DNA from 4 places in the Lactobacillus sp. ESL0703 genome. Region 2 is predicted to be linked to each of the others. Evidence: riboswitches for the same ligand, from Rfam matches in the RefSeq annotation. Region 2 holds a riboswitch; each other region holds the start of a gene.
The links. A riboswitch is a leader RNA that binds a small molecule or an ion and turns the genes downstream of it on or off. The one in region 2 is predicted to bind thiamine pyrophosphate.
Positions count from the first base shown of each region.

Region 1 (4,942 bases), on a different contig from region 2:
GGAAATTCTGCTCAAAAGATCGTGCTAATTCTTCCGCGCTGGTGTCGATCGTGACGCAGCTAATGGTTAAGATATAAACATAGATCCGGCTGGACAAGCCAAGGGCGTTAAATAAGTCGGGTGTTGGCGTAAACCATTCAAGTGTCGCAAAAATCGTAAATGCGGCAATAAACGGCACTATTAGCAGGAGCAGTAAACTTTTTAACTTAATTTTTTTAACTGATAAATAAATAATTGCCAAGATAATAATCGCAAAATTGGTTGTTAGGCTAATTTTTAGCGATATTTCAAGCGAAATAATTAAGGCCAAAATAAATTTAAAACTAGGATTCATAAAGTTACCTCACTTAGTCACGTAATGCAGCTGCTTGTCGGCAAAGACCAGATGGTAGTCACACCAATCGGCTAACTCATCAAGTTCATGGCTGATAATTAGTAAAGTCTGACCGCGTTCTTTTTGGCTTTGTCTGAGCAAATGCATGACTTTTTGACTGGATAGGTGGTCTAAGCCGCTTAATGGCTCATCAATGAGTAATACGTCTTGATCCGCAATCAGCATCAGCAGAATTTGGAGCTTTTTTTGTTGGCCGCCAGAAAGAGAATACACTACTTGGTCCAGGTGCTGGTCGAGGTCAAGGTCAGTTAAAACTTCCTTGATTTTTTGGTCAGTAAAAAAGTCATTGGTTCGCTGTTTTTTGCTCAAGTTAATTTCGTCTTGAACGGTAATACTCAAGAATTGGTCGGTCGCATTCTGAAAAATCTGGGCAACATGCAGTAAGTATTTGCGTGTCTTCTGTTGGCGGATTTCACGGTTGCGATAGGTCAAACTGCCGCTATAGGATAGCATCTTAGTCAGAGCGTTAAATAGTGAAGTTTTGCCGACACCGTTAGCACCGGTAATCAGTGTGGTTTTGCCTGCAATAATATTGAGCTGATTTTGGTCTAACAAAAGGCGATTTTGCGTTAGCTGTGTCTTAGTTAGGGTAAAACAAGCGGCCTCATTTTGCGGCAGAGCAAATGAATAATCATTTTTTTGTACGCTTGTTTGGAGCAGCTGCTTTTTAGCTGCGGGATTTAGCTGCTTGACGTTGTGGTCTTTAAACTCAAAAAGACAATCGCAGACGGTTTGATAGCCGTCTAAAACGTGGTCACTTAAGATAATGGTCTTACCCTGATCGCGCAAGTGCGCCAATTTGGTAATCAAAAATTTCCGCGCTTGTGGATCACAGCTGGCAAAGGGTTCGTCTAGCAAGAATAAGTCGATATCCATTGCTATGAGAACGGCAAGTGCTACTCGTTGCTGTTCGCCGCCAGACATTGTATTGATTTTTTGATCCAATAGATTTTCAATTTGGGCAAATTCGACGCCGGCGGTTAAGTACTTTTGGTAATCTTCACGTTTAACTTGTAAGTTTTCAAGGGCAAAAATAATTTCTTCACGTGGTGTTGCCATGGTGAACTGTTCGCCAGCATTTTGAAACATGATGGCTGCTTTTAACCCAGCAAGGTTAAGTTTACCGCTGAGTTTACCCGCGTATTTAGGATAGAGTCCGGCAAGTATTTTAAGTAAAGTCGACTTGCCGCAACCAGTAGGCCCAATTAAGAGTGAAAATTTTCCCGTGGGAATTTCAAGATTAAGATTGTCAATAATTTTAATATTTTGTTCGTATGAAAAAGTTAAATTTTTGCTTGTAATCATTATTTTTACCAATTAAAAAAATCGCTAGGGCAGGCTGCACTAACGACGTAAAAATTCATTTTCCCTTCGCTGGCATTGTCCATAGCAGGTTCAACGGGTATTCTCTCAGCCTTGCGGCACCCCAAAGTTATCAAACTGATTGTACACGAAAGAGTTTTCTCTGTCTAGTCCTTGTAACTTTATGAAAATAAAATGGTAGTGGATATGATTTTTGCTATATAATAAAAGTATTAAAATAACAATAAGAAGGTGAAGCTATGGCAGCAGTTAAATTAGCGCAGTATTTGGCTAGTATTTTAAATTCAACCAATAGCGATACAAACGAATTGCGGTTGAAAGCAGAAGGCAATTTTGACTTGTTTAGGGTCTATCTTGAAAATCATAATACCGGTGTTCATCGCTATCAAACAACAAATGCAATGATTTTTTATGAAGCTGGCGGCAAGTCAAACATTAAAATTCATGGTCAGGACTTTACACTAAAGGTAGGTAATATCGTCTTTTTGCCGGCCAAGAGTGACTATGAAGTGCAAAAGCAAACTAAGACTGACGTGTTGGTAAAGCTAGATTTAAATTCTAAGTATGATTTACAATATTTCCTGGGAAATATTGTTCATGATGAGCCTCGTGAAGAACGGGCAGTTAAGCAAATCATTAGCAGCTTACATACCAATCGGCTGTTATATTTAAAGTCAACGCCAATTTCTAAGTCGGCCCAATTAATGAATAAGATAATTGATGAGTATTTAAATCAAAACCTGTTTGCCCAAAGTGTAGCTGCAGCAGAATTGAACTTGTTGTTGGTTACAGCTGTCCGTAATCAAAGCTTTGAATCAACCGCGGCAGAGAAGCAAGGCTTTGCAAATGTAACACTTGAGAGCTATATTGATGCCAATTTTGCCGATATTACTTTGGATTCGGCTGCCAAACATTTTGGCTTTAACCCAAATTATTTTTCTAGCTTAGTTAAACAAAAAACGGGAAAAAGCTTTGTGGAGCATGTTGATGAACGGCGAATGCAGGAAGCACGTAATTTGCTTGCTCGCCCCGACATTTCGGTTAAGGAAATTATTGCCAGGGTAGGTTACAATGGTAAGTCCTTTTTCTATAAAAAGTTTAATGAATATTATCATCAAACGCCGGTCCAAATGCGTGCAGAGCTGTTTCGTCAAGCTAATATTAATTTGAAATAAAATGAAAAAGACATCTGTTTAATTAACAGATGTCTTTTTTGGATATTACATTTTTTCTAACCGTTTGATCCGGTCTTCTGTCGGCGGATGGCTATCGAATAGATGAGTAAAACCGTGCTTTTTACGCAATGGATCTTCAATATACATGCCAGCACTACTCGTATCAGCCTTTTTCATTGGCTTACTGCCGTCGATTTTCTCTAAAGCAGAAATCAGACCTTGTGGGTTGCGAGTAAGATCAACTGATGAAGCATCAGCTAAGTACTCACGATTACGCGACAAGGCCATCTGGGCAAGGCTGGCACATAATGGTCCAAGAATAAGCACAAAGACAATTGCAACAATTTTAAAAATAATGACAATATTGTTATCGTCGTCTTTGTCGCTGCCACGGTCATCGTCAAACCACCAAATATAGCGGCTGGCAATTCCGGATAAATATGAAATCACTCCAACCAGAACCGCGGCAACCGTTGATAAGCGAATATCATAGTTGCGAATATGCGAAATTTCGTGTCCTAAGACGCCTTCTAGTTCCTCACGGTTCATCATGTCAAGTAGGCCTTGAGTTACAGCAACAGCACTATGGTCAGGATCACGACCGGTCGCAAAAGCATTAGGACTGGAATCATCAATGATGAATACGCGTGGCATGGGTACCCGGCCAACCATGGCCATATCTTGGACAATGTGCCATAATTCAGGGTTATCCTGTTCGTTAACTTCTTGGGCATGATTTAAGTTCATGACTAGATTTGCGGGATCACGCATGACAAAAAATAGGTAAAGAATGCTGATGATAAGTGCAATAATTACACCGCTCCATGGACTGTCACTAAAAATGTAACCTAATCCAGCACCAACAAGGGCTAAAATCACGGCAAACAGAACCATGATGATGCCAGTTTTGCGCTTATTACGAGCAATTTGTTGAAATAACATAGTAGAGAGACCTAATATTTAAAATTTAACCTTAGGTGCTTCTTTTTCGGCTTCACTGGCTTGTAAGTAGTCAACCTTCTTAAAGCCGTGGATCCGTGCAATCATATTTGATGGGAAAGTAAGCAGCTTTTGGTCGTAAAGGGCTGCTGATGAATTGTAGAGCTGACGTGAGTAAGCAATCTTATTCTCAGTATTGGTCAATTCTTCTTGTAATTTCAAGAAATTTTGGTTGGCCTTCAGGTCAGGATAGTTTTCTTGCAAAGCAAAAATTGACTTTAAAGCATCAGATATTTGGTTAGAAACCTTTAAAGTTTGGGCGCGGTCATCTTTAGGAACGTTAGTTAATTGATTGCGCAGCTGCACAACATTTTCTAAAGTTTCTTGTTCATGCTTAGCGTAACCCTTAGTGGTTTCAACTAAGTTAGGAATTAGGTCGTTGCGCCGCTTTAATTGGACGTCGATTTGGCTCCATGATTCATCTGTATAAACTTTGGCTTTTTGAAGACCATTGTAGATAGCAATATAGATAGCGATTAATAAGACAATGATAATTAGAATTATCCAAGTTAATGATGGCATAGGTTAAACCTCCTTATATATACTGCTTCATTATAACTGATTATATATTTTTTGGACAGAAAAAAAGGATATGGCATTACGCCATGATTCAGATAAGTCAAGCATACTAAATAAGCAATAGTAGCCAACCAATAATCATCAGGATGAATAAGCCAATAAACTGCATAACGCTCCATTTTTTGAAGAATTCGTTCCTAGGGACAGTTCCGTTTTGCATGAAGGTTTTAAGAACCAGCATATTGGCCATTGAGCCGATAGGTGAGCCGAAACCACCGATATTCGTTCCTAAGAAGAGTGCTTTGGCATATGGCGTGAACTTACCAACAAGGATTGTGGCCGGCACGTTACTGATAATTTGGCTGGATAAGATTGACGTAAAGTAAGTTGAGCTTTCTGAATTAATCATTGTATGAATAATCGTGACAATGATTGGAATCTGCTGAATATCGCTAATAAAGATAAAGAAGCAGGTAAATGTAAGCAGCAAGGCAAAATCGACTTTAAGCAGAATGCGCGGATTAATCAAAAG
Region 1 is NZ_JAQTIB010000003.1:187,046-191,987, reverse strand. It holds gene PT278_RS05950 (energy-coupling factor transporter transmembrane component T) at 1-334, opposite strand, end outside; gene PT278_RS05945 (ABC transporter ATP-binding protein) at 344-1,702, opposite strand; TPP riboswitch at 1,744-1,833, opposite strand; gene PT278_RS05940 (helix-turn-helix transcriptional regulator) at 1,957-2,892, shown strand; gene htpX (zinc metalloprotease HtpX) at 2,938-3,834, opposite strand; gene PT278_RS05930 (LemA family protein) at 3,853-4,413, opposite strand; gene PT278_RS05925 (SLC13 family permease) at 4,520-4,942, opposite strand, start outside.
Region 1: linked by a shared signal. The riboswitch ahead of PT278_RS05945 (ABC transporter ATP-binding protein) and the one ahead of thiM (hydroxyethylthiazole kinase) in region 2 are both predicted to bind thiamine pyrophosphate.

Region 2 (4,942 bases):
AAAAAGGGTAAGAGAGATATGTTAGATGATGACGAACGCGACAGTTATATTGAACATGCTGCTGGTGCACGAGTAGCTAAATGGATGGAATGGTTAGTATTAGGTACCGGCTTAATTTTTTTGTGTTTGTACGGTGTCTTTCAGCAGGATGTTTTGGGAATAATCGCGGGTATTTCAATATTTTATTGGAATATTAGTTTAATTCTAGGAATAATCTTTACGATTATTGAAGAACGAAAGAATTAAAAAAATCACGCACTATGGCGTGATTTTAAACATGTATTTAGAAAATAAGTTAATTTTGCCACGGTGCATCAAGCATTGCTTTAACAGTATTCTTGATGTCACTACTTTGGGCAATCATTGAGATTACAGATGCACCAGCAGCGCCAGTCTTGGCGATATTAGGTAAGTCTGTTACTGTGATACCGCCAATTGCGACGATTGGCCGTTTACTGCTAGTTACTAAATTGGCAAGGCCAGCTAGCCCAATTTCAGGGTCAGCGTCATCTTTGGATTGAGTTGTGAAGATTGGTCCGCTGCCGTAATAATCAATACCAGCAAGTTGATCGCCAGTTTCAATTTCAGCTAGAGTTGAGCAGGAATAACCCACAATCATTTGGCTGCCAACTTCATTAATAACTTGTTGAATAGCTTCATCACTTTGGCCAACATGGATTCCTTCGGCATTAACTGCCTTGGCTAAGGCAACATCATCGTCAATAAAGAAGGGCACCTGATATTGTTGGCAGAGTTTGTGCAGCCTTTGAGCCATGGGCAATCGCTCACCAGAACTTAAAGTTGAGCCAGCTCCCTTATCACGAAATTGAAAGGCGGTAATTCCGGCTTTTAGTGCTTCTTCGACGATTTCTGGCAAGGTCTTACCAGCTGGTAAATCCTGAGTACCGCAAATGAAGTAAGCACGAAGCATGTTTGCATTAAACTTTTGCATTATTTTTCCTATCTATTTGGCCCAGTGGTTGAGTGGTCCGTGACCATGTCCCACTTGGATTGTCTGCTCGATTGTTTTGGTAACGTATTTTTTGGCAAGTTTAATTGCATCGGTTAGATTATGACCGAGAGCAAGCTGGGCAGTAATTGCAGCGGCTAGAGTGTCACCAGTACCATGTGTGCGTTTGGTATGGGTTCGCGGACTGCTGACCCAGAAGCTAGAGCCGTCTTCAAGTAGGGCAAAGTCGCTTACTTCTTCAGCACTTGAATGGCCACCCTTAATTAGTACGTTCTTAACGCCCATGTCTTGCAGTGAACGGGCAAGATCGGGATATTGCTTTTCAGAAGTAACGGTCATTCCGGTTAATACTTGTGCTTCTGGTAAATTGGGCGTTACTAGGTTAGCTAGTGGTAACAACTCATTTCTGACAGTGGCAACTGCATCTTCACTTAGTAAGTGAGCGCCACCTTTGGCTACCATGACGGGATCGACAGTCACGGGACCAAAGTCATATTTCTGTAAGTTTAGAGCAACTTGGTGAACATGAGCAGCATCGCCGAGCATTCCAGTTTTTGTCGCGCGGATTTTAAAGTCGGCGGCTAAAGATGCACATTGTGCATCAATCATTTCCAGTGGAAGCAAGTGTGATGATTGAACGCCCAGTGTGTTTTGCGCAGTAACGGCAACTACAACTGCCGTGCCGAAGACTTTTTGCATTTGAAAAGTCTTCATATCGGCCATAATGCCGGCGCCACCGCCGGAATCTGTACCTGCGATTGTCAGAACTTGAGGGAATGAATTAATTTCTTCTGCCATAAAATACTTCCTTAATCATAATCAGCAATTTTTTCAATATCAGCAATCTGCACTTTTGCTAAATAGTCCATGAGATACATGCCAAAACTGCCAGGGCCAACATCGGGATGATCTTGAACGACCAGTTGTCCAATTGAACCGAAAACAAGCGTTGCAGCTTGAGCGGCCTCGAAGCGACTGTCGGTCACTGCACAAAAGGCAGCGACGATACTTGTTAACATATCGCCAGAACCTACATGGGCTTGGAATAGCGGTGTACCATTATGAACATGAACAACATTAGTGCCATCACTAATTGTATCAGTTGCACCACTGGCAATGACAGTGCAGTGGTACTTTTTGGCTACTTCCTTGGTAATCTCATCAAGGTTGCCTGCTCCTGATCCAGCATCAATACCTTTAGATTGCCAGTCAAATTCACCTAATGCGGCAATTTCACCAGCGTTACCACGAATAACGCCAACGTGGAAGTTCCATAATAGGTCTTGAGCAATATTAAGGCGGTAATCTACAGCACCAACTGCAACAGGGTCCAGCACAATCGGCTTATGATATTCTCGAGCCAAATCACCCATTTTTTTCATGTGTGCAATTTGCAGCTTAGTTAAGCTGCCCATATTAATAGCAACGGCTGAAGCCATGTTGACCATTTCGTCGGTTTCATCAATTTCGCTGCTCATGATGGGCGAAGCTCCAATTGCGTTTAAGCCGTTGGCAACGTCTTGAACAGTAACGAAATTAGCGGCGTTGAGAACAACAGGGTTCTCTTGGCGCAACTTGTCTAATAATTCTAACTGCATAATCTTCCTCCTAAAAATTATTGAAGAAGTCCTCCGAACCACGACTTTAAACTAATAAAAAAGCTTTGACACATAATTGTGTCAAAGCAATAGGTAGTTGACACGTTCCTCGCGCAAGTATTAGCTTACAGGTTCAAAGGGTCTGAAACGGTGTTTCATCTCAGCCTAAAAGGCCCCCCTCGTGTTATCGCTTCCAATTATAACGGCTTTTAATGAATAATACAATGCTAAAGTCAATGTTGTGTTATTTTTAGCAGTAAAAAAGTCCAGCTGTGTTATCAGAGCTGGGCTTTTTGTAAGTCTTTTAAGTAAGTATTTTTAATTATTAGATAAATTGTAAAATCGTCATCAAAATCGGAACGACGATAATGAAGAGAATTGTACTTTCAACCACAATATTAGTTGCGTATTTAACGTCGCCGTGTGATTCGTTGGCTAAAATTGGTAAAACAGCTAACATTGGCGTTGCTGCTTGGACAACTAAAGTTTGGCGCATCAAGCTCGGTAAATTAAAGCCGGCATTTGTTCCGATTTTAATTAAAATAATCAAAATGATTGGTGAAACAATAAAGCGACCAATTAATGCTAAGATTGAATCACGGTCAAACTTAACGTTCTTAATTCCGGCATCGTGTAGGACAATTCCGATATAGATCAGTGACAGTGGGGTTACCAAGTTACCAACGTAAGTTAACGTTGAGTTTAAGAAGTTAGGTACAGGAATCCCTAATAGCATCCAGACCAAAGCAACAATAAACCCAACAAGTGGCATTGGCAATAGCTTTTTCCAGTTAATCTTGTGGTTAGTCTTCTTATCTTTAGCAGTCGGGTCGTCGTTTTGGATTAAGAAAACGCCAAATGCCCAAGTAGAAACGGTATTGATAATGTAGTATACCAAAAAGTAAGACATGGCTTTGTCGCCAAACAGTGCCATGTTCAGGGGCATCCCAATAAAGATGGTGTTGGCGTTAACCACGGCATTCATAAAAATTCCTCGGCGGCCAGGACGGATTTTGAAGACCTTAATGCTTAGCCAAGCAATAAGATAACCGATAATCACACCCAAAGCTGGGAATAATAATTCGGTTGATAATTGCAGCAGGCTGCCGCGGCTAAGGTTCTTCATAACAGCAGTGAAGATTGAAGCTGGCAGGGCAATCTTAGTGATAATACTAGAGATTTCACTACCAAACTTATCGTCAATCCAATTAAATTGTTTTAGTAAAAAGCCGAGGGCCATGATTAAGATAATCACAACTACGCTTGATACAGATGTCAAAAAGACTTGCATAAAAAGTTTCCTCTTTCTGTAGGTAATTAATATTTGGGCATCCACGTTGTTTCTTGAATGGCTCTTTTGGCGTCAGTTATCTTTCACCGGCTAAACCTTAATCAATTACAGTTTGATGGTAATTATGGCTGAGGAACTAGTGGCAAAAATATAGCACTAGCAATTTCACTTATCCATTAGTAAGCTCGGGGGTATCATCAAATAACGAACCTTGTTTGTTAACAAGATTCGTTATTTGCGAGCTACTTTTGGATTTAAGACTATTTGGCAATGTAAATACTGGTAGTCTTACTAAGATAAGTTGCGCGCATGTTTCTTTAGCCAAACTAGTTTCCTCATGCCGTAATTGCCCTTCAGATATAATACAATAAGTATTTTTAATAGCAACAATTTTACACTTTAACCGTGTAATAAATTTATTGTTAGCCTTATAATAAAATAAATTATTGAGTTAGTGACGGCAAAATATTAAAAGCAAACTAGTAGTTAAGGAGATAATCATGACAGAATTTACGGACCAGTTACACCAAGCAGCGAGCAGTCTATGGCAGAAGAGTATGAAGCATCCATTTGTGCAGGAATTGCAAAGTGGGGAATTACCGCTGGCCAAATTTCGCTTTTATTTATTACAAGATCGGTATTATTTAAATCAATTTAGTGAATTTCACCGTGCGATTGCAGCAAAAACGGATGGCCAACAGACTGAGCAGTTTTTACTTGAGATGGCGCAGGACTTGAAGGATAGCGAGATGGCAGTGCGCGAGAATTTTTTTAAGCAATTGCAGATTATGCCAGCTGAAATTGCGCAAACGCCAGTTGCGCCGACTGCGTATGCATACGTTAATCACTTGCAGATGACATTGGCGCGGGATGGTATCGCTCCGGCTGTTGCTGCACTTGTGCCTTGCTATTGGCTGTATCAAGAAATTGGGCAAAAATTAGCAACTGGCGGCTCGCCTGTTTCGTATTATCAAGAGTGGATTGATACCTATGATGGCGAGTGGTATGCAGCTAATGTGCAGCGAATTTTACAGTTGACGAATACATTAGCTGATTCTGGTTCTGCAGATGAGCGGGAAAAAA
Region 2 is NZ_JAQTIB010000002.1:107,865-112,806, forward strand. It holds gene PT278_RS03060 (hypothetical protein) at 1-246, shown strand, start outside; gene thiE (thiamine phosphate synthase) at 296-952, opposite strand; gene thiD (bifunctional hydroxymethylpyrimidine kinase/phosphomethylpyrimidine kinase) at 965-1,768, opposite strand; gene thiM (hydroxyethylthiazole kinase) at 1,780-2,568, opposite strand; TPP riboswitch at 2,657-2,758, opposite strand; gene PT278_RS03080 (AEC family transporter) at 2,894-3,859, opposite strand; gene tenA (thiaminase II) at 4,360-4,942, shown strand, end outside.

Region 3 (4,942 bases), on a different contig from region 2:
AGCAAGACTTTATCGATCAAGTCAAACGCGAAAAGTTGGCAATCATTGGTGCTACAGGGAATATCGCACCTGCAGACAAGAAGATTTATGCTTTGCGGGATGTAACCGATACTGTTGATTCAATTCCGCTAATTGCCAGTTCAATTATGAGTAAAAAAATCGCATCAGGAACTGACGCGTTGGTAATTGATGTTAAAACTGGTTCTGGCGCATTTATGAAGACTCTGCCGGAGTCCGAAGAATTAGCTCATGCCTTAGTGGAAATTGGTAAGGGTGTTGGCATGAAGTGCATGGCACTGATTTCTGATATGAATCAACCGCTAGGCAATAAGGTCGGTAACACTTTAGAAATTGAAGAAACGCTTGATTTGCTCAAGGGTAATGGCCCGCAAGATTTACTTGACCTAGTCCTAACCCTTGGCAGTCACATGGTTGTCTTGGGACAAAAGGCAGAGACAGTTGAAGAAGCTCGTAAGATGCTTGAAGAAACAATTGCAGATGGTTCAGCTTTAGCTCGGTTTAAGGCAATGGTAATTGCTCAAGGCGGCGATAGCAAGGTGATCGATGATTACAGTGTTATGCCACACGCACAATTTGAAATTGAATTGCCTGCTAAACAAGATGGTTACTTAGCACAATTGTCAGCTGATGAAGTTGGAATTGCCAGCATGAAACTTGGCGGCGGTCGTGAAAAGGCCGACGACCAGCTTGACTATGGTGTTGGGATCGAATTGCATAAGAAGGTTGGCGACAAGGTCAAGAAGGGCGAATCCTTATTGACAATTCATGCCGATAGTTCAGATGTTGCTGAAGTTCAAGAGATGCTTTACAATTGCATCAAAATTGCGGATGAGGCTAAGCCTTACCAAATGATTTATGAAGTAATTGAATAATTAAAAATAGCGTAATTAGATTGCACGCCAGTCTGATTGACGCTATTTTTATTGGCAAAAAGTCTAAAAAAGTCTAAAATAAAAATCAAAGTCTAAAAAAGTCTAAAAGGAGAATTTATGATTAATCCGTTTAATCCGACTTTTGGTGATGTACCGCCAATTTTTTTGGATAAAAACAAACAGGTAAATGATTTAGTAAAATTAATTAAGGAAAGCCAATTTTCACGATCGTTTTTTGTTACCGGTGTCCGTGGTTCTGGCAAAACAGCATATTTAACACAATTAGCTAAACAATTTAAACAAGACGATAATTGTTATTATGTTGATTTACTTAATCGTAATGGGATTTTAACGAGCTTGGCACATAAGCTAGATCATCAGGTTCACTCTAAAGCAAATAGGCTATTTAACAGTATTAATTCTTTGAGTTTGGGTGGTGTATCAGTTAGTCGCGAAATTGAGGTTCCTGAAGTTGATGAGATTTTGGAAGACTTAATGTCCGAAATTAAGCAACAAGGAAAATTTGTGGTTGTCACGATTGATGAGGTAACTAATTCTAAGGCAATTCAAGATTTTGCCCAGGTTTATAATTCACTTAAGCGAGCTGAATATCCAATTTACGTTGTAATGACCGGATTGCCTGACTTTATTTTGGATATTCAAAATGAAGATAAACTGACTTTTTTGCTGCGTTCAGAAAAAATAGTGATGATGTCGTTGAACGCTGCGGATATGGTGAATACTTATCAAAAAGTTTTTGCGTGCTCCTTAACTGTTGCAAACAAAATGGCACAGATGACTAAGGGTTACTCGTATGGCTTTCAATTATTGGGTTGGCTGTATTTTGAAGAGTTAAATGGCCGTGAACCAACTATAGAAGTATTAAATGAAGTTAAAGTACAATATCAACTAAAGCTTTTTGAGAATGCTTATCAAAAGATTTTAATGGGCTTGTCGGAAAATGACCGTCAATATTTGATAAATGTTAATGACCATTGTAAGTTCAGTGATGTTGTTGCCAAAATGAAAAAGACTAAGGGTTATGTCTCACAATATCGGCGTCGAGCATTAGAGCGGCAGTTAATTACTCCAAGTGGTCATGGTTATGTTGATTATACGTTGCCATTTTTTGGTGAATATTTAAAGCAAACTCAAAATCCAGATTCGGTATATTATTTGGGCTATTAATTATAATTATTCTTAGTAAAAAACGACAGCCCCTATAAAGAGCTGTCGTTTTTTCTAGAAAAATAGTTGCTGGATTTTTTGGAATTGCTTTGCCTTGTTTAGGCTTAATAGAACAATAGTGGCAACTACTGATCCAATAATAGCAGCCCCGATAAAACGCGGGGTGTAGACGAACCAATATAGGTTATTAGAGCTGCCTGTGAACCAGACCATGACTGGGTAAGAAAGCAGCGAGCCGATAATTCCGGTGCCGATAATTTCGCCAAGACAAGCTGCCCAAATTTTGCCGGTTAATTTATAGAAAATCCCGGCTAATACTGCACCAAAGATGGCACCAGTTAAAGCCAGCGGCGGAATTCCCATGATTAACATTCTGATAATTCCGCACAAGGTTGCCATAATTGTCACGTAAACAGGCCCCAGCATGGTGGCGCCAATAATGTTGATAACACTAGACATTGGTGCCATTCCTTCCACGCGAAAGATGGGGGATAATACCACGTCTAGTGCAATCATAATTGCCAAAATAGTAAGTTTTTCTGTCTGTTTTCTCTTATTAGTCATTTCTAACTCCCTACTCCTAACAAGCGTCTACAAAAAAATCCCATTCGCACATAGCGAATGGGATTTTGCTTAATTAGCCTATCCCTTGCGCTAGTATTATCTAGATCAGGTTCATGGGTTTAATCTCAGCTTAAATAAGCACCCCATAGACTCTTGTATATTAATGTTAATTTGATTATAGACTTTCAACGATGAAAAAGAAAGCACAAATTCTATTTTCTTATAGTTTCATTTGATTATATGATGTAACTTTTCTTTGCTTATCAGTCATTGTCATCATGGTAATTGACGCATTACGTGGACCGCAGCTGACGTCGAAATCGCCAAAGCGGTCGGCAATACTGCGAATAGTAAAGCCGTGAGTTACCAATAAAATGTTTTCGGCACCATCAAGCTGACTGATTAGGTCAAAGCCCTGGTCAAGGCGGTGCCAATATTCCTTGGCATTTTCCGCATCATGAAACGGATCAGCTTCCTTAATCCAGTCGGTTGCCGTATCAATTGATTCGTTCTTGAACAGATCATAGTGGGTCTTATAGCCGTGCGGTCCGCCAATCATTTGCCAGGCCATGTCGGTATCCATTCCTTCGAAGTAGCCGTAAAAATGTTCGCGGAACAGCGGAGTTGCAAGATGTTGGATTTCGTCGCGGTTAACATTGTGCTTAATGATAATGTCGCAGGTATCACTTGCTCGCTTCAAGTCGCTAGAGATGGCAATGTCAAAGGGAACATTTTTAAGTGTTTCGCCCGCTTTATCAGCACCAGCAATGCCGTCTTCAGTTAATGGGGTATCACACCAGCCCTGCATCTTGTTGTAACGGTTAATATAAGTTTGTCCGTGACGGACAATGTAAATTCGCTTCATTTTTAAACTCCTTATTTTAATTATTTTTCATGATAAATTTGTTTAACTTTTGCGACATCTTGTGGCTCAATTGGGTAAATAGAGCCCGCGGGATACATGACGGACTTGCCTTTATTGTGATTGAGCCCGATGGCGTGTCCCAATTCGTGTTCAACAGTATTGACAATTCGCTGATAAGTATAATAATATATAAAATTCTGCAGATAATAAACATTTAATTGGATTTTTGCCTTACTAAGCAATTTAGTCTTGGGATTATAGGTAATGCTTGCTTGCCCAGCGGCATCTGTGTCGGGGTCAAACATCGGCTCAATTGTAATCTGTGCATTTTTCTTCTTATTAGTCTCAGTAAAAGTAAAACTGCCAGTATCATTCCAAGCACTAATGGCATCTTGAGCGGCTTGAGTTAATTGCTGGTTATCCGCCAAATCAAGATAAACTTTGGCGGAATTTTTTGACCAGTGGCAATTTTTGCCTGCATTTTTAGCAGTTTTTTCGCGATGTGTCTTAGCTAAGACGACATGGCTGGGTGTATTAGCAGGACTGATAGCCGGGATATACACGCTGCCTAGAGAAATCCCAGCGACTAATGCACAAGATAATTTACGTAAAAAGTGTAAAATCTTTTTCATAATAAAAACCATCTCCAATATAAAAAATTATAGAAGCAAATTGCTTAATTTTCACTAGTTTTTAATAATCTTAGTAAAAGAGTTTTAAGAATTATATATTAAGTTCGTTTCATGTTAAAATAGTATGCAAGTTTTGAAGAACAGGTGACTTTATGACAAAAGCGATGGATGAAAAACAGTTTGAACAGAAGCATCTCGACGCTATCTTAAAAATGATTAAGGAGCGGCGGGGAGAATTAACTGCGGCAATTAAGTCAGCTGAAGGTGAAGCGCGGAACCTCAATTCGCACTTCTTTGATGATGTCCGCTTAGATTATGATGGTTATTCCACCTCAATGGAAACGGCGCTCTCGATCCACCAGCAGCAGCAACTGCTTGATGAACGTGAGAATGCTTGGCAGCATTCTGCTAAGCAGTTAGGAACGGTTCAACGACTGGAAAAGAAACCGTATTTTGCCCGGGTGGATTTTAAAGAAGGCAATGAAAAACCGGAAACAATTTATATTGGTTTGGGTTCATTTGCGGACAAGGACAACCACTTCTTAATTTATGATTGGCGGGCACCAATTTCTTCAATTTATTATGACGGCAAGCTAGGGCAGGTTTCATATCTGTCGCCGGATGGTGAAATTACCGTTGATATGACGAAGAAGCGGCAATTCATGATTGAAGATGGTCAAATTGTAAACATGTTTGACACCAATGAATCAATCGGTGACCAAATGCTCTTAGAGGTGCTGGGTGAAAAGTCCAGCACCCAGATGAAATCAATTGTAACGACAATTCAGCGTGAGCAAAAT
Region 3 is NZ_JAQTIB010000003.1:107,660-112,601, reverse strand. It holds gene PT278_RS05565 (pyrimidine-nucleoside phosphorylase) at 1-893, shown strand, start outside; gene PT278_RS05560 (ATP-binding protein) at 1,011-2,081, shown strand; gene thiW (energy coupling factor transporter S component ThiW) at 2,136-2,645, opposite strand; TPP riboswitch at 2,710-2,801, opposite strand; gene PT278_RS05550 (histidine phosphatase family protein) at 2,866-3,510, opposite strand; gene PT278_RS05545 (matrixin family metalloprotease) at 3,531-4,142, opposite strand; gene helD (RNA polymerase recycling motor HelD) at 4,295-4,942, shown strand, end outside.
Region 3: linked by a shared signal. The riboswitch ahead of thiW (energy coupling factor transporter S component ThiW) and the one ahead of thiM (hydroxyethylthiazole kinase) in region 2 are both predicted to bind thiamine pyrophosphate.

Region 4 (4,942 bases), on a different contig from region 2:
TCACTATCTTTTTCTAATGCATTAGCCTGGTATAATTTTTCATACAAATCTACCATTTCGCCTGCCAAATCTCTAAAAGTAATGGCATTCATCAAATGATCTTGTGAGTGAACAACTAGCAAAGTAACTTGGGTATGCTCACCCTGCGCTTCTTTGGTTAACATATCTGTTTGTGAATTATGAGCTTGAAGCAAAGAATCGTCAGCTTCTTTTAGCTTAGCTCTAGCAGTATCAATATCACCTTTTTTAGCAGCGCGAATCGCTTCAAATGCTAAACTCTTAGCATTACCACCATTGGCAATTAAGCCCATCGCTGCCATTAACGTTGCTTGTTCCGGATCTTCTGGAGTTTCTTCTTTAGCTGTGTTTTTTTCTTCAGTCATATTATCAATCTCCTAAATGTAATAAACATTGAATTATATGCCTTAATTATAGCGCTTTCATATAATAAGTAAACTTTTTATCAGCAATTTAGTACTATGCTTTTAACAGCCGCTTAGCCAAAGCAAAATTACCAACAGTCGCTGACCCATTATCGGCAATTGCCGGCATCACAATATATTTAGCTAAGTCTGGCACTTCAACATAACCATTTAACATCTTGGCAAAATCTCGGCGTACTTTTTGTAAAAATGCTTCACTAGTCACACCCCCGCCAAAGACAACCTTATCTGGTCGTAAAATCAGAGTTACTTGTAAAACGGCTTGTGCCACATAATAACTCATAATATCCCAGACAGGATTAGTCAATGGCACGTCCTTGCCCGCTTTGCCTAAGCGAGCTTCAAAAGTCGGCCCAGAAACAAGTCCCTCAAGGCAATCCTGATGATATGGACATACACCCTTAAAATTCAAGTCGTCTGAATGGCGCTTGAGTAAGACATGTCCCATTTCAGGATGCCCCAGAGAGCCAACCAGCTTGCCGTCAATAATCGCGCCACCGCCGACACCAGTGCCAATTGTGTAATAAACGAGTGAATCAATATCTTCATTGGATAATAATGACATGACATATTCGCCATATGCAGAGCCGTTAACATCCGTTGTAAAAAAGATCGGCACATTAACCTGCTGTTTAATGAAGCCAACAAAATCTGTATTTTGCCAGCCCTTCTTAGGAGTTGTAGTTATATAGCCATAATTAGCTGCTGTCTGGCGAATTTCAATTGGACCAAAAGAAGCAATACTAATTGCTGTTACCGGAAATTGCTTAAAATAATCTGCAGCTTTTTGCAAAGTTTCTTGGGGTGTGGTTGTCGGAAAAGTTATCGTATCTTTAACCTGATAATTTTCATTACCCACCGCACAAACAAACTTAGTCCCGCCAGCTTCAATTGAACCTAATAACATACTTTATCTCCTTCATTTACCAAACAGCAAACTTATCGCGTCTGTTAACAATTGCACTTTCATGTTACCTATTTTATAAAGCCCTTTCAAGTACAGATTTTATCTTTTATTGCAAAAATTATTGACCAAAATCGCAAAATATCGCCTGTTTTAGTGGTATTACAGCAAAAACTACAGTAAAATATTATTTGATAAAAAGGAGAGTCTGAATGTCTAAACTTGAAAAACCCGTCGTAATTGGGATTACCGGCGGTTCGGGTAGTGGTAAAACAACGATTGCCCACAAAATTGTTGACCAAATGCAAGAAAATGAACACGTCCTAATTATGACGCAAGATTCATACTACAAGGATAATACCGGTATTTCAATGAGCGAACGGATGAATATCAATTATGACCATCCTGATGCCTTCGATATTCCATTACTTAAAGCCCAAATCAATGACTTGCTTAACTACAAGCCAATTGAAATGCCCGTTTACGACTTTAAGGAACACACCAGAAGTGATGAAACTATTCACATTGAACCTGCTGATATCATTATTCTTGAAGGAATTTTGGTTTTAGCAAATGAGGAAATTCGGGACTTAATGGACATCAAAGTTTACGTTGATACCGATGACGACATTCGCTTTATCAGACGACTTGAACGAGATATTGATGAACGCGGGCGCTCAATTAACTCCGTAATTGAACAATACTTAGGCACAGTTAAGCCAATGTACCATCAATTTATTGAACCTACTAAACGTTACGCTGACATTATTATTCCCGAAGGCGGCGAAAATAACGTTGCAATCGACATGTTAACCACTAAGGTTCACGCAATTTTAAGAAAAGAAGCAGCTATCTAAAAAGGCCGAGGTAATTATCCTCGACCTTTTTGTTTAAAATCATGCTACTTTCGGCTTTAATGCGCGATCAAACAGGTTAGTAATTAACTTAACTAGTACCCCATCAAATAAAACTGACGAAAGGATACTGACAAAGAACATCACAATTTGCACCTTAACGGCAAATTTATACCAGCCATACATCAGATAACACGGAATAAAAAAGCCAAAACTAGCAAAAAATGAACCTGTCAGAACACTTCGCCATGAAAATCTTTGGTAGCGGGACTTTTTCGGGAAAAAGCCAATTTCATTGGTTAGTCCCTGCATTAGTCCCGAGACTACAGTGGTAATCCCCCATTGTCCACCGCAAGCCATCTCCACTATTGAAGCGAGCAGCTCTCCTACTAATCCTGAACCTTTTGTGGGGACAAAATACATTGCAAGAGGCGCGGCCATTAACCACAACCCTGCAAAAAAGGCGTCGGTTGCCGGGGCGTACCCTGTCGGCAGTAGTAACATTTTAACTAGGTTATAAAGGTCATTAGTGCCATAGGTATAAAAGATACCCATGAGAATACCAATCAAAGCAACCAAAATTACCGACTTAACATTCCATTTTGATGATCGTGTAAACATGATTTACCTCAATCTATGCCAGTCGCGGCTTCAATGTGCGATCAAACAGATTAGCGATTAATTTAACCAGTACGCCGTCAAAGACAAGCGCCGAAACCATATTGGTAATGAACATTACAATCTGAACCGTCATGTTAAATTTGCCCCAACTGTAAAGAATATATGACGGAATAAAAATTCCTAGTCCTGCAAAGAAGGCACCAATCATAACACTCTTCCAAGAAAATGCTTGATAACGTGAATTCTTGGGGAAAAAGCCGATTTCGTTAGTTGCACCTTGAATAAGCCCTGAAATAACAGTAATCGCGCCCCATTGACCGCCGATTGCCATTTCTACGATTGAAGCTAACACTTCGCCAATTGTCCCAGAACCAGCCGTTGGTACAAAATACATTGCTAAGGGTGCTGCCATTAGCCATAGGCCCGAAAAGACCGTGTCGGTCACTGGGGCGAAACCCGTAGGGACCAGTGCCATTTTTATAATGTTGTAAGCCCAATTAAAGCCGTAGGTATAAATTACCCCCATAATAATTCCAATCAACGCAACCAAAATTACCGATTTAACATTCCATTTTGATGATCTTGTGAACATAAAAAATACTCCTAACTAACTATTAAGTCAGAAGGAGTACAGTTAAATGCTTATTCAAACACTTCCCTAACGCAGGCATTGTCCTGTTCAGGTTCCAAGGGTAATTCTCAGCTAAGCGCACCCCTAGTGACTAAAATCTATTTATAGGTAGTATACCACAATGATAATTATTATAAAACCATTCTTTTACTTCACTAATTATTTGCCAGCTTTTTCAATCCAGGCAAGCTAATCATAATTATCAAGCTGATAATGTATAAACTTGATAAGAAACCCATGACAACCGTTAAGTTGTAGTGATCCATCAAGATACCAATCACAACTGATGAAAACCCGCCAATTGCACGGCCAATATTAACAATAATATTGTTCGCACTCGAGCGAATTTCTGTTGGGTACAGCCGGCTAATTACCGCACCGTAACCACCGAACATCCCATTAGAAAAGAAGCCGACAATCGCCCCAATGATAAGCAAAGTTACCATGTTGGTGGCCAAACTTAAAGTATAAACCATAATGGCTGAACCAATTAAGAAGATACCGAAGGCCCGCCGCGGACCAAAATGATCGAAAATGGTGCCGAAGGTCATCATTCCAATGCTCATTCCAATAATCGTTGCAATCATCCATAAACTTGAATTGGCAACATTCAAATTTAATTGCTTCTGTACGATTGTTGGCAGCCAGTTCATTAAACCAAAGTAACCAGCAATTTGGACTGTCATCATAATCATCAAGCCAATACTCTGCCAAGCAAGCCGCGGTGTTGCAAACATCTTGCGGGCAACATTGGTTAACAGTGAACCCTTTTCTTCTGCCTTAGCCGTTAAAAATTGCTTACTCTCATGCAGGTGTTTTCTAATGAAAACCGTTAAGACTACCGGCACAATACCAACTAAAAACAACATGTGCCAGCCAGCAGTTGGAATAATCCATGCCGCAATTAGCGCCGCGAAGATTGCCCCCACCTGACCGCCAACTGCTGCAATTGAGGTCATTTTACCAATTTCCTTCTTCGGAAAAGCCTCGGCAATTAATGCAATCCCAACACCATATTCACCGCCAGCACCAATTCCGGCCAAAAAACGGAGGGCATAAATCAAGTAGATGTTATTGGCAAAGGCCATACAGGCTGTCGCTACCGCAAAAATAATCACGGTATGGCTGAAAGTTTTAACGCGGCCGATTTTATCGCCCAACATACCAAAGGCAATCCCGCCAAACAACATCCCCAAATTAGTAATCGACGAAATTAACCCTGCAGCACCACCAGATAGGTGCAGGTCAGCAATCATCGAACTCATCGCAAACGATAGAAAAAGCACATCCATGTTCTCTAACATAAATCCCGATGAAGTCGACGCGATGGTCCACTTCTGATCTGTAGTTAGTGCATGACTGTGCTCATTAGTTGTATCCATATTTAATTCCTCCGAAACAAGCGCTCTCTGTCGCCTAATTATTTCTTTGGAACATTATTTTACTCGTTTAATAATTTTTTGCAACTAAAATATTAAATTTACTTAAA
Region 4 is NZ_JAQTIB010000004.1:16,103-21,044, reverse strand. It holds gene PT278_RS06325 (PTS lactose/cellobiose transporter subunit IIA) at 1-383, opposite strand, end outside; gene scrK (fructokinase ScrK) at 478-1,350, opposite strand; gene udk (uridine kinase) at 1,560-2,204, shown strand; gene PT278_RS06310 (ECF transporter S component) at 2,244-2,822, opposite strand; gene PT278_RS06305 (ECF transporter S component) at 2,836-3,414, opposite strand; TPP riboswitch at 3,461-3,549, opposite strand; gene PT278_RS06300 (MFS transporter) at 3,609-4,835, opposite strand; gene PT278_RS06295 (M42 family peptidase) at 4,938-4,942, opposite strand, start outside.
Region 4: linked by a shared signal. The riboswitch ahead of PT278_RS06305 (ECF transporter S component) and the one ahead of thiM (hydroxyethylthiazole kinase) in region 2 are both predicted to bind thiamine pyrophosphate.